Linked DNA regions of Thiosulfativibrio zosterae. Each later gene encodes a partner of the first gene's protein in a complex. Links are inferred from orthologs where the notes say so. Each region holds a gene or a part of one and is shown on either strand. Other genes may lie near its edges. The genes, in order: tolB and pal.

Region 1 (6,729 bases):
CTATCGCCACTTGGGTTTGGTAAGAACCCTTTCAGATTTATAAAACACTGACACAATTTTAATTGCAAATTAAGACCTAAGGTTGGTCTTAAAAACTGAGGAAATTACAATGAATGAACAATCTGTCTATTTATTAGTGCTGAATGCGAGTCCAGTCGTTCAGGCGGTGATGGGATTGTTACTGTTAATGTCAATTGCCGCGTGGGCAGTGACCTTTTCCAAAAGTCATCAAATACGCAAAGCGCGCAATGCCAGCCAAGAGTTTGAAGAAATTTTTTGGAATACCCAAGATTTAACGCAACTTTATAATCAATTAAACGGTAATTATGAAACTAATAAAGGGTTAGCGGCCATTTTTGAAGCGGGTTTCAAAGAATTTGTTAATCTTAAAAAGCAAGGGGTGACCGATGCCAATGACTTGGTTGCCGGCACGCAGCGCGCCATGAAAATCAGCTTTAGTCGTGAAATTGAATCCCTTGAAAATCATACGCCCATGCTTGCCACCGTTGGTTCATCAGCGCCTTATATTGGTTTGTTTGGAACCGTATGGGGGGTTATGCATGCCTTTTCTGCGTTAGGCGATATTCAAAATGCCACCTTGGCGGCAGTTGCTCCCGGTATCTCAGAAGCCTTGATTGCCACAGCGATTGGGTTATTTGCGGCAATTCCTGCGGTTATTGCTTATAACCGCTTAACCAATAAAACAGAGCGTTTGATTAATCAATATGAAAACTTTGCAGAAGGTTTTTTAACCATTGTGCAAAGACAAGCGCACACCCCAGATTAATAACGACTCAATTGACGCTCAACTGATTGGATGAAATGATGCAAACAGGATTTAGAAGCAACCGCCATAAAAAACGCTTGATGGCCGAAATTAATGTCGTGCCTTATATCGATGTGACCTTGGTATTGTTAATTATTTTTATGATTACCGCACCCATCGTGCAACAAGCGGTACAGGTCGATTTACCCGCAACACCTACCATCAAAGACAAAAAGCAAAAAGTGGGTGAGTTTGAAAAGCCTTTCGTGATTACGGTTAATAAAGATGGCCTTTATTCTACCAGTGAAAACCCGAATGTGATGTTAAGCCAAAAAGACCTAGCCGCTTTAGTGGGGGAAACCATGGCGCGTGTTACGCTCAATCCTAATGTGCCAGTCTATATTCAAGGCGACCAACAAGCCGCTTATGGCAAGGTGGTGAATTTGTTTGTATTGCTAAAAGCCAATGGCGTAGACCAAGTCTCGCTGATGACGCAACCGGAGGGCAAGGGGTTATGATGCAATTTATAGCGCGCCATCCTATGGCCATTTTGGCTGCTTTAGTTTTGCATTCCTTGATTATTTTGGGCTTTACTTATGCAGATTTTATGAAACCAACGGTGTTGAAAGTGTCAGTCGATGGCGATTCTACCAGTGTCATTCAGCCCAAAGTTGAAACCATGCAACCGATGAAAACCTTTGCAGTGGATGCCAAAGTGGTTGAAGAGCAATTGGCCTTGTTAAAAGAAGCAGAAGCCGAAAAACAGCGTGAACAAGAGCGTTTAAATGCCAAGACGCAAGCCGAAAAACAAAATCTAGCGCTCTTAAAGCAAAAACAACTTGAAGAGCAAAAAAAAGCAGAGGCGGCTAAGCAACAAGCTCTGTTAGAAAAACGCAAAGCAGAAGAATCGCAACGCATTGCAGAGTTAGAAGCGCGCAAAGCAGAAGAGTCTAAACGCTTAGCAGAAATTGAAAAGCAAAAGGTAGAGGCTCAAAAAGAACGCACTTTAGCAGAGCAAAAGAAAGCCGAACAAGCTAAGCAAGAAGCCGTTTTGGCAGAACAACAACGCAAAGAAGCGCGCTTAAAAATTGCAGAAGCGGAAAAGCAGCGCAAAGAAGAAGAGCAGAAAACCCAGTTGTTAAAAGCTGAAATTGAGAAAAAAGAAGCCGAAAAGAAAAAATTAGAACAACAAGCGCTGTTGGCTAAATTACAGAAAGAACAAGAGGAAGAAGAAGCCGAATTAAGAAGAACTTTGGAAGCTGAAGAAACCAAACGCAGAGCGGCTTTAAAAGCCAAAGAAATGAAAAGTTTGCAAGAAACTTATGTCACTTCAATTGCCGCAAAAGTCAAAGACAACTGGAAAACCGCGGCCAAGGTTTCGCCCGATGCGCAGTGTGACATTGCCATTATTCAAACGCCCACTGGCGATATCACCAGTGTGAATATTTTGAACTGTAATGCACAGGCAAATGCGCAATTTAGAAAAGATGCTGAGAAAGCGGTTTATCGTTCGGCGCCTTTGCCAGCACCTCCTGTCAAAGAGTTGTTTGAACGCAATATTCAATTTAACTTTAAACCCTAATATTAAAAAGGTAGTCCAATGTTGAAGTCATTTTTGAAAGTCAGTTTAATTTGGGTGTTCAGTTTAACCCTGGCGCATGCTGATTTAACGATTGAAATTGATCAAAGTGATGAAAATGCTTTACCCATTGCCATGGTGCCTTTAGCTTGGCAGGGCGCTGCGTCAACGGCACCAGTTGATCTAGCCAGTGTCATGGCCGCTAACTTTCATCGCACCGGAAAGTTTAGACCCATTGATGAAGCCGATATGCCGCAGTTGCCGCACAGTTTAGAAGAAGTGCGCTATGATCAATGGCGTAATCTAGATGTGGATACTTTGATTACCGGCAGCATACAAGAAGACAGCCCTGGTTTTTATACCATTGATTTATATTTAATTGATGTGTTGCGTCGTCAACAAGTCATTGCCAAACGCTGGGCAAATATCCCTCAAAAATGGTTACGCAAAGTCGCTCATCAAATGAGTGATTTAGCCTACAAAGAACTGACCGGGATTCGAGGCGCTTTCAGTACCCAAATTGCTTATGTAACCCTAGAAAAAGTCGATGGCGAGCGTCGTTATGCTTTAGAGGTTGCGGATGCCGATGGTTTTGGGGCGCAAAAAATTCTTAAATCCAGCTTTCCCATCATGTCTCCAAGTTGGTCACCCGATGGCAAGCAATTGGCGTATGTGTCTTTTGAAAACGGTCGTTCAGAAGTGTTTGCGCAAAGTTTAGATGGCAAGTATCGTGAATTGCTCGCCAGCTTTAAAGGCATTAATGGTGCGCCAGCTTGGTCGCCAGACGGCAAACAAATGGCAATAACCCTTTCTAAAGATGGTTCTGCTGACATTTATATTATGGATTTAAAGACTAAAAATTTGCGCCGTTTAACCACGAATTGGGCGATAGAAACCGAAGCTGTTTGGTCTTCAAATGGGCGTTCATTGTTTTATAACTCGGATAGACGCGGTCAGCCTCAAATATTCCAAGTCTTTTTAGATACTGGTGAAGAACGCCGTGTGTCTTTTGAAGGCAATTACAACGCCAATCCAGAGATTTCGCCAGATGGGCGCTATTTGGCCATGGTGCATGGTAGTGGTGGATTTCACATAGGCGTGCTAGATTTGTACACCAACGATTTTTCCATTATTACCAAAACATTTTTGGATGAGTCGCCAAGTTTTTCACCTAACGGTGAAATGATTTTGTATGCAATGAATCGTGGCGGTGTTGGACGCTTAGCTTCTGTGTCAGTCGATGGTCGAATTACCCAAATTATCAGTTCAACATCTGGTCAAGTTCGTGAGCCAGCTTGGGGCCCATTTAAAGACTAACTGACTTATTCATCAAATTGTGATTGTCCCAATAAAGGAAACCCTATGAAAACATTAAATCTTATTTTTGCATTCTCTCTTGTGACCTTATTAAGTGCTTGTGGTGGCGGCGCTCAAACGCAACCTTCAGATGATGATGCCACAGCCATTACGCCAGAAGGGCAAATGGATGAAAATACCATCGACAAAGGCAATGCGCCTTTCGAAAAAGCCCCAGTTGAAGTGATTGGTGCGGTTGATGAAGCGGCACAAAACTCTGCTTTAGAGGCTCAAAGTTTAACGGATGAAGAAATTCGCAAGCAACAAGACATGGCAGCCAAAACGTTTAGACCTGTTGTGTATTTTGGCTATGACCAAAGTGCCATAGATGAGCAAAATATGGCGACCATCGTGCACTATGCAGAATATTTAAATCAAAATTTGGCAGAAAAAATTACCTTAACCGGTCACACAGATGCCCGCGGAACGCCCGAGTATAATCTAGCCTTAGGCGAAAAACGCGCCAAGTCAGTGAAAGAAATTTTTATGTTATACGGTGTGAATGAATCACGCATTAGTCTGGTGACCATGGGTGAAGAAATGCCGGTGATTGATGAACAAACCGAAGAAGCTTGGGCACAAAATCGTCGCGTTGAGTTTAGTATTAGTCAGTGAGATTTTTGCAAAGGTCTTTCTGTAATCAGTTTCGTTAATAATTGAAAATCTTAAAGGATTTCACCCCATGAATCGTGTGACAGAGTTTAAAAAACATTCTTTATGTTTATCTATAATGCTGGCGCTAAGTACGTTGAGTATCAACGCCACTGCAGCAGAGTTTAAACCTAATACGACGGCTCAAGCGACAACACCTGCAGTTAAAACACAAGTGGATACAACGGATCTCCAAAACCGCATAGAGCGTTTAGAGCGTATGGCTGATAACCCTGTTTTATTGCAGTTAAGTCGTCGTTTAGCAGATCAACAGCGTGAAATTCAGGGCTTGTATGACCAAATCGACCGTTTGCAATTTGATTTAAAAAATTTCAAAGAGCAAGCGGGCAAGCGTTACCGAGATTCTGATGCGCGCTTAACCGAACTAGAGGCAGATCGAAATCCTGGTCATGCAGAAACGATGCCAAATGACCTGATACCCGAGGCAACCTCGGTGCCTTTAACGCCAGCGATTTTACCGGTCAGTGTGACGGATGCTTCTCTACCGCCAGTTGATAAAACGCCTCAAGCTGCTGAGCCAGCGACTCCGCAGGTTCAAGTAAAACCTGAGAAAGTCTCACCGGTTGCTAATCCAACGGCTATCAAAACTCGCCCTGCAACTGATGAAGAAAAAGCAGCTTATCAAGCGGCTTTCGATTTAATGAAAAAGAAACAATATGCTGAGTCGATTCAGGCTTTTGAAGATTTCCGTAAAAGCTATCCAGAAAGCATTCTTTCAAGTAACGCCGCTTATTGGGCTGGCGAAGGCTATTTGATTTCGGGTGAAAAAGACAAGGCCATAGCCGCATTTGATGTGGTGCAAACGCTCTATCCAGATTCGTCTAAAAAGCCTGCCGCAATGCTGCGTCAGGCAGATACCTTAAGAGATACCAATCAAAAATCACAAGCCAAAGCGCTCTATGAATCACTCATTAAACAACATCCCGATTCAACCATAGCCGCAAAAGCCAAAACCAGAATTGAAGGGTTGGTTAAATAATATGAAGCCAAGCACATCCTCTTTTAATGAAGTTAAAAAAGCCATCGTTTTATTGTCTGGTGGATTAGATTCTGCCACGGTTTTGGCGATTGCAACTGCTCAGGGTTATGAGTGCCACACCATGAGTTTTGATTATGGTCAGCGCCATCGTTCGGAATTGGATGCGGCCGTTAGAATTGCTGAGCAGTTTCATGCCAAAACCCATCGCGTCATGCAAATGAATATGAACGCCATAGGCGGCTCAGCTTTAACCGATATGGATATTGCGGTACCTACCGGTGGTTTATCTGAAACTGTCCCCATTACCTATGTGCCAGCTCGTAATACCGTGTTTTTGTCTTACGCCTTAGCCTTGGCGGAAGTCGTCGGCGCTTTAGATATTTTTATTGGGGTTAACGCCGTTGATTATTCGGGTTATCCAGATTGTCGCCCAGAGTATATTGCTGCTTTTGAAACCATGGCCAATTTGGCGACCCAGGCTGCTCTAGAAGGGCATAAAGTCAAAATTCAAACCCCTTTAATTCATTTAAGCAAAGCCGAGATTATCCAACAAGGGGTTGCTTTAGGGGTGGATTATGCAAAAACAGTATCCTGTTATCAGGCTAATTCAGAAGGGCTGGCCTGTGGTCAATGTGATTCATGTTTGTTGAGAAAACAAGGGTTTAGAGAAGCAGGGCTTGACGACCCCACTCCCTATGCCATTTAAATGTAAAAAAAATGTCAAAAATGGCTTGCCAAAAGGCGCTGGGATTGTATAATACGCCCCATTCCAGACGGGTCGTTAGCTCAGCCGGTAGAGCAGTTGGCTTTTAACCAATTGGTCGCGCGTTCGAATCGCGCACGACCCACCATTTTCCTAAATGGACAGTCTGAAATATCTCAAATCCTTTTAAAGTTCAAAACTTTAAATACCTTTCCGGGTCGTTAGCTCAGCCGGTAGAGCAGTTGGCTTTTAACCAATTGGTCGCGCGTTCGAATCGCGCACGACCCACCATTTTCTTCTAATGCCTCTAATACTTTAACTTCTTCCAATCTGAAATTTTATTATTCTCTTTTGGTGCAAATCTACTTCACTGATGCTGTCTTAGATGCTAATTTTATAGTTAACTCATTGAAAAATAACTTAAAAGCTATTTTGGTTTAATTCCTGTTTTATCTACCACATTCATTCAGTTAGATTTTGGGAGAGAGCAAAGATGCGTTCTAATTTTGAAGTGTTGTTAGTGACAGATGAGTCGTCTGCCGATGAAATGCATGCTGGGCTAATCATGTCTGGTGCAAAAAAGGTGCATGTGGCATCTGTGAGTGAAAATATACTCAAGTTAATGAATGAGTTTTCCCCTGACTTAATCGTTTTGGATATCAAAAAACCCACTG
Region 2 (6,696 bases), 260 kb from region 1 along the record:
GCAATAAAATTTCTAAATCTAACCAAAGAATTTGCTGACCCGCAGAGTTAGCAACCCTAGATTCAGGAGTTTCCAAAACGTCAGCTGCTAAGCAAGGCGTAAAAGATAAGGCAATAGTTGCCGTTAGCCCATATAACCAATGTTTTTTACGCCCTTGAAAATCTATTTTCATAAAGTCTTAATTTCTCAATTGATGGATTAAGCTAAAGATCTCGATACAATTTCATAAACATCTTTGGATAAGTTTTCGGTTGCCAAAATTGACTCTAGTGCTTGACGCATTAATAAACGACGCCCAGAATCATAACGCTTCCAATGAGATAAAGGAGCTACCAAACGCGATGCAATTTGTGGATTAATGCCATTCAACTTAATGACCTGTTCGGCCAACAATTGATAACCTGTTCCAGAGGCTTGATGAAACCCTACCCAATTTAAACGACCAAACACCCCCAGCACACTGCGCACACGATTTGGATTGGTATATTTAAAGTCTGGGTGCTGTAACAACTGGTTAATTTGCGCCAAAATATCTGGCACTTGAGCCGCTGCTTGAATAGAGAACCATTTATCTAACACCAAGCTATCTTTAGACCAATCTTGATAAAACGCCTGTAAACATTTTGCACTATCAGCCGTTTGATGATGGCTTAATACCTCTAGGGCACTCAGCACATCGGTCATATTCGATTTTTGTTCAAATTGGTTCACCGCAATGGCTAAATTCTGTGGCAATTTAGCCAAATACTTCAAACAAACATTTTTTAATTTACGCTGTGCAATGGCTTGTTTTTCATAACGATAAGGTTCGTTAACCTGAAGACTCTCGTAGGTTTGCAATAAGGCTTGTGAAAACTTTTCTGCCAAGGCCTGCTGTGTAAATTGATGTACTGCCTGGATAGCTTCCAATGGTATTTCTGTATATTGATCTGCCACATAGGTCATTTCCGGAAGCGTCAAAGCTAATGCTTTCAAAGATAAATCTAAAGAGGAATCCGCCAACACACTGGCAAAAGCGGCCGCAAAACTGGGCAATAAAGTGAGCGGTTGTTGCTGTTGATAAGCCGAAACACCCTGCTCCATAGAAGCTAAAGCTAAGGCTTGCATTGACTCCCAGCGCACAAAAGCATTACTGTCATATTGCGCCAACACCTCTAATTCTGGCAACGCATTAGGGGTTTTTAAAATAATCGGTGCTGAAAAATCACGCAAATACGAGATGACTGGATATGTTGCCACCTGCTCAAAGATAAAATCTTGCTTAGGTTCAGTCAACTTAAGCAACCAACTATCGCCTCTCTCTTCAAGGCTATTTTTGTCCTGGACACTTGGCATAAGCGTTAAAGGCTGACCGTCATAACCCATAAAACCAATTAGCACAGGAATCATCAACGGCTGCTGCGGCACCTTACCTTTAAGGGTTTGCTCCAAAGAGAGGGTTAAGGTTTGCAATTTGGCGTCGTAATGGGTTTTTGCGGTTACCACAGGCGTACCCTCTTGGACATACCATGCCTGCATTTGACTTAAATCTACATGATTCGCATCGGCCATCGCATTTCTAAAATCTTCAACCGTGACCGCTTGTCCGTCATGACGCTGAAAATATAAATCCATCCCTTTACGAAAACCATCTCTGCCCAGTAAAGTTTGATAAAGCCTAACAACCTCAGCGCCTTTTTCATAAACGGTCATGGTATAAAAATTATTCATTTCAATATAGGATTGCGGTTGGATGGGATGCGCCATAGGACCGGCATCTTCAGGAAATTGATTGCTTCTTAAACGCTTAACATCCTCAATGCGCTTTACCGGAATGGACAACATATCACCGGTAAATTCTTGGTCTCTAAAAACCGTTAAACCTTCTTTAAGGGTTAACTGAAACCAATCACGGCAAGTCACGCGATTGCCAGTCCAATTATGAAAATACTCATGCGCAATCACCGACTCTATGCCTTCATAATCCACATCTGTTGCGGTTTCTGGCTTAGCCAATACAAACTTAGAGTTGAAAACATTTAGGCCCTTGTTTTCCATGGCGCCCATGTTAAAGTCATCAACGGCAACAATCATATAAATATCTAAATCATAAACAAGACCATAGCGTTCCTCGTCCCATTGCATGGATTTCTTTAAAGAAGCCATGGCATGGTCACATTTATCAATATTTTGCGGCTCTACATAAATGCGCAGATCCACTAAACGACCATCCATCGTTTGATAAGTGTCTTGAATCAGCGATAGGTTTCCCGCCACCAAAGCAAAAAGGTAGCAAGGCTTTTTGAAAGGGTCATGCCAAACGGCATAATGCTTGCCATCAGGCAAATCACTCGCTTCAACGAGATTACCATTAGAAAGCAAGACCGCATTTTGTGATTTGTCAGCAATAATTTTGGTGGTAAAAAAACTCAAAACATCAGGACGATCTAAATAATAAGTAATGGTTTGAAAACCTAAAGCTTCGCACTGAGTGCAATAATTGCCACTGGTTCGATACAAGCCCTCTAAAGAGGTATTATTTTGCGGGGCACACTGGGTGACAATTTTCAATTCAAACGCATCTAGGCTAGGGGATAAGGTTAAAAACTCATCATCAAGGTCGTAATCCTCGGCGGATAAAAGATTCCCATTAATCCAACATTCTAATAAAGTGATTTTTTGCCCGTTCAGCACCAGACGACGATCATCAGAAGCGTTGGGACTAAAGGTCATCTGCATGACATTCGTCACTCGGGTTGCTAGAGGGTCTAAATCAAAGGTTAATTCAATTGAATCAATCTGATAGTTTGAAGGTTGATAATCTTTTAAATAATGCGTTACAGGCAATGAACTTGACATGATGATTCCTAATAGGTGTACTCTACAAACAAAAAAGCCCTTCTAGTCGTTGTTGAATAGAAAGGCTTTCTAAATCCTAAGAGGTAAAATTCTTAGGGTTTTGATCAACTTAAAATCTGATGATTAATAAGAAAACTCAGCACGACGGTTTTGAGACCAAGCTGCTTCGTTTTGCCCCATGGCGACTGGGTTCTCTTCACCATAAGAAATGGTGTTGATTCTACTTGGGCTAACCCCTTCAGCAATTAACGCATTTTTAACTGCATTAGCACGACGCTCACCTAAAGCTAGGTTATATTCACGAGTACCACGCTCATCACAATAACCTTTAATGGTCACGGTTGCAGAAGCATTCATAGACAAATAATCAGCGTTCATTTTTACGACACTGTAAAACTCAGATTTTACTTCTGAACGGTCAAAATCAAAATTAACTACTTTACCTTGCAGAGCTGCAAATAAGTCACTCGCTTTTTGTGCAGCAGCTGCCGCTTCTTGTGAAGCAATTGCTGCATCTTCTGCAGCCTTAACTTCTGCTGCTTTCGCATCTGCTTCTGCTTGAGCGGCGATGGCTTGAGCTTCGGCAGCCTGAGTTTCTTCAGCAGTTGGAGTAGAGCTACAGCCCACCAAAACAAAACCTAAAAAACCGACTACAAATAATTGTTTCAACTGTGTTAAAGACATGATGCCTCCTGATTAATTAAATATACAAACAATGCTGATTAATATAACTGAAATTACCACAAATTTTGAAATATTTTATGGTTTTAACCCTGAAATCTGCAATTTTTGAGACTTCATCGGCTGGTTAATACGAATATAGACAAGGATAAAAAAGAATAGTCACTTTTATAAAGCTAAATTTTTGAGTCGATCGATATTTAACACATTCACTTCTTTTTTCTTCCAAGACAAAATGTCATCCTTAGCCATTTTCGCCATGACCCTTGAAACCGTTTCAGGGGTCAAGTTTAAGAAAGATGCGACTTCTTTGTGCAGAATATTCAAACGAAATTGGGTATATTGATAGCCTCGAAGCTGATATCGCTCAACCATGGTCCACAAAAAGTAAGCGACTCGTTGGTCTGCACTCTTTTTGGTTAGCAATTCATTGTGAATTCTGCCATCAACAATATCACGACTCATGATGGCCAGAATGTGGGTGTATAAATTAGGAACCATTTTAGATAAATCTTGTAATTGCTCCATCTCAATAGAACAAACACTGGTGACATCCTGGGCGACCGCATTAAATAGATGCACTTTATCTGCCAAGGCTTCTGAACCTACAACATCACCCGGCAAGTAGAAACCATGGATAATTTCTTCGTCGTTGTCATTAATAGAGTAGATTTTAACCATGCCAGCTTTGATGGCATAAAGAGATTTGAATTTATCACCTGCTTTAAAGAGTATTTCTCCTCTATCAAGCGTAGGCATTTTATCGACCACTTGCTCTAAGCGTTCAACATCGGAACGGAAAAGCCCTTTGGGGAAACAAATTTTTTGTAAACCACACTGCAAACAGTTAGAACGATTGCCATTAAGATTTTCAGTCATCTAAACCCAACATTTTGTACTACGCGAATAATGCAACTATTTTACTTGATTTAAATCAAGAATAGTTTGTTAAATAATTAATAAATTCTTTCTTTAGTGAATTAAGCCCAAATGAAATATCAAAATGCTTTTTATCTTTTGATAAAAAATTTTTAATCATTTCCTGTAAAAAACCTTTCATTTTTTTTGTCATGACCTCCTTATATTGAGTTGAAAAATCCAACTGCTTAATTTTTAATCAGCCTCACAGCTTATCCCTTTTTATGAGCTTTTTACCCAGCTACCACAAAAAAACTCACACACTTATCCACAGCTAATGTGGATACTTCACAGCCCTTAAAAAATCAATAATTTAGAAAAACAAACCCTGATAAACCATTTAAAATCAACAACTAACAATCTTTTTGTATAATGCAAGTTAACTAAAAAAACTAATATAGAGCTATCAACTGTCAAGCACTTTTTAAACTTTATTCACTTATGCAAACCACCGGACCCTCTTGCTTTTTATGCTAAAATTTGCGCCATTTAAAATTGTCTATTTTTAAGGGGTCTAATGCCATGTCAAAAATATTGGGTATCGGAAATTGTGTGCTAGATATCATTCTAAGTATCAATGACTACCCCGCTGAAGACTCAGAGGTCAGGGCTAATAAAAAGACCCTGCAAGTGGGTGGAAATGTTGCCAACACGCTTTATGCCTTGAGCCAACTTAAGCATGAAGTTGCCATTTGTACGACTTTTGCAACCGATGATCAGGCAAAATGGATCACCAAAACCCTCCAAGAAAGAGGCATTAACACCGAATTTACCCAAAAGTTCATTCAAGGTGCAACTCCCACCTCCTACATCAACCTCAGTCAATCAAATGGAAGCCGCACAATTGTGCATTATCGCGACCTGCCAGAGGTTAGCTTTGATTTTTTTGCGAAAATTGAAATTGAAGACTTTGATTGGTTGCATTTTGAGGGGCGTAACTTAGAACATCTACCAGGCATGCTTAACATAGCCAAAACTTTTTTAACACATCAGCCCATTTCTCTTGAAGTCGAAAAAGACCGAATTGGCATAGATGCCATCTTGACTCAAGCCAATGTGATTTTTTTCTCACACCATTTCGCCAAGCAACGAGGCTTTAAGGATGGCGCAGAATGTTTAAAAGCAATGCGACAAGCCGCTCCGCAAGCCCATTTAATTTGCACTTGGGGAGAAAATGGCGCTTGGTTTTCAAGTCCAAATCAAACGGTCAATCATCATCCCGCCCAGCAAATTAAAGTCATCGATAGTCTTGGGGCTGGTGATGTCTTTAATGCAGGTGTGATTAACGCGCTTGCCGCAGGAAAAGCTTTAGCTTATGCCGTTAAAGATGGCAGTGACTTGGCCGCTCGTAAATGCCAACAAATAGGGCTGGACAACTTACTTGCCCCCTTAGCGGTTAAAAAACCCATTGCTAACTTTAAACAACTCAGCAATGCCAAAACTCTAGTGGTTAAGGCACTGGGTCAAAAGCACGGGGTTGTACTCATTAAATATGAAGATGAAGTCAGGGCCTATGTGAACAATTGCCCGCATCAGGATGTGCCCTTAACGGAAGCCTACAAAATTGATGTTAATCCGTTTGAAAAAACCATGAAATGTTCGGTACACGATGCTTTTTTTAAAATTGATGATGGAGAGTGTGTTGAAGGCCCTTGCTTGAACGATTACTTGCAAAGTTTAGAAGTGACTCTTGAGGAAAACGGTGATATTTATCTAAACGACTGAAAAAAAAACGCCCAAACTCAATTGCATGAGTTTGGGCGGTTTTTCTTGGTTTTGCAAAATCATGGCGATTTTTTGACCGTAAAGTTAGAGGTTCCTTTGACGAAATGCCTCATATAACGCAACGCCAGCCGCAACAGACACATTCAAACTTTCAACACTGCCTTGCATTGGAATCGCAGCTAGGTAATCACAAGTTTCTTTGGTCAGTTTACGCAAACCAGAACCTTCTGCCCCCATCACCAACCCAACAGCGCCTTTAAAGTCCATCTGATAAATGGTTTTGTCGGTTTCTCCGGCCAAGCCCACCATCCAAACACCCGCTTGCTGTAAATCTTTGAGTGTGCGCGTTAAATTATTCACTACGATTAACTTAACGGTTTCTGCCGCACCCGACGCCACTTTACGAACGGTTGGGTTAATGCCTACCGAATTATGTTTAGGAATAATCACTGCCGTAACACCCACGGCATCAGCAGTTCGCAAAATAGCGCCAAGGTTGTGTGGATCCTGCACTTCATCTAAAAACAAAAACAA

What was found.
Region 2: the proteins of tolB (region 1) and pal are in contact, whole or in part, in a crystal structure (PDB 2HQS), measured with the Escherichia coli proteins. The link is inferred for Thiosulfativibrio zosterae from one-to-one orthologs.

What each region holds. Positions count from the first base shown.
Region 1 is NZ_AP021888.1:1,654,122-1,660,850, reverse strand. The notes cover bases 1,723-4,514. They hold tolB (Tol-Pal system beta propeller repeat protein TolB), read left to right. Parts: upstream 1,723-2,366; coding sequence 2,367-3,662; downstream 3,663-4,514. Other genes in these bases: ybgF (tol-pal system protein YbgF), read left to right, coding at 4,384-4,514; THMIRH_RS07595 (OmpA family protein), read left to right, coding at 3,708-4,316; tolA (cell envelope integrity protein TolA), read left to right, coding at 1,723-2,348. In the rest of the region: Holliday junction branch migration DNA helicase RuvB, read left to right, coding at 1-43; protein TolQ, read left to right, coding at 110-787; THMIRH_RS07610 (ExbD/TolR family protein), read left to right, coding at 826-1,284; more of tolA, read left to right, coding at 1,281-1,722; more of ybgF, read left to right, coding at 4,515-5,352; 7-cyano-7-deazaguanine synthase QueC, read left to right, coding at 5,354-6,058; THMIRH_RS07570 (ANTAR domain-containing response regulator), read left to right, coding at 6,549-6,729. UniProt on the Escherichia coli protein: Part of the Tol-Pal system, which plays a role in outer membrane invagination during cell division and is important for maintaining outer membrane integrity.
Region 2 is NZ_AP021888.1:1,917,370-1,924,065, forward strand. The notes cover bases 1,743-4,501. They hold pal (peptidoglycan-associated lipoprotein Pal), read right to left. Parts: upstream 3,523-4,501; coding sequence 2,962-3,522; downstream 1,743-2,961. Other genes in these bases: pepN (aminopeptidase N), read right to left, coding at 1,743-2,838; THMIRH_RS08885 (cyclic nucleotide-binding domain-containing protein), read right to left, coding at 3,688-4,398; THMIRH_RS12085 (hypothetical protein), read right to left, coding at 4,454-4,501. Outside these bases: THMIRH_RS08870 (type 1 periplasmic-binding domain-containing protein), read right to left, coding at 1-172; more of pepN, read right to left, coding at 199-1,742; more of THMIRH_RS12085, read right to left, coding at 4,502-4,591; THMIRH_RS08890 (PfkB family carbohydrate kinase), read left to right, coding at 4,960-6,162; 23S rRNA (guanosine(2251)-2'-O)-methyltransferase RlmB, read right to left, coding at 6,247-6,696. UniProt on the Escherichia coli protein: Part of the Tol-Pal system, which plays a role in outer membrane invagination during cell division and is important for maintaining outer membrane integrity. The Tol-Pal system is also required for polar localization of chemoreceptors clusters.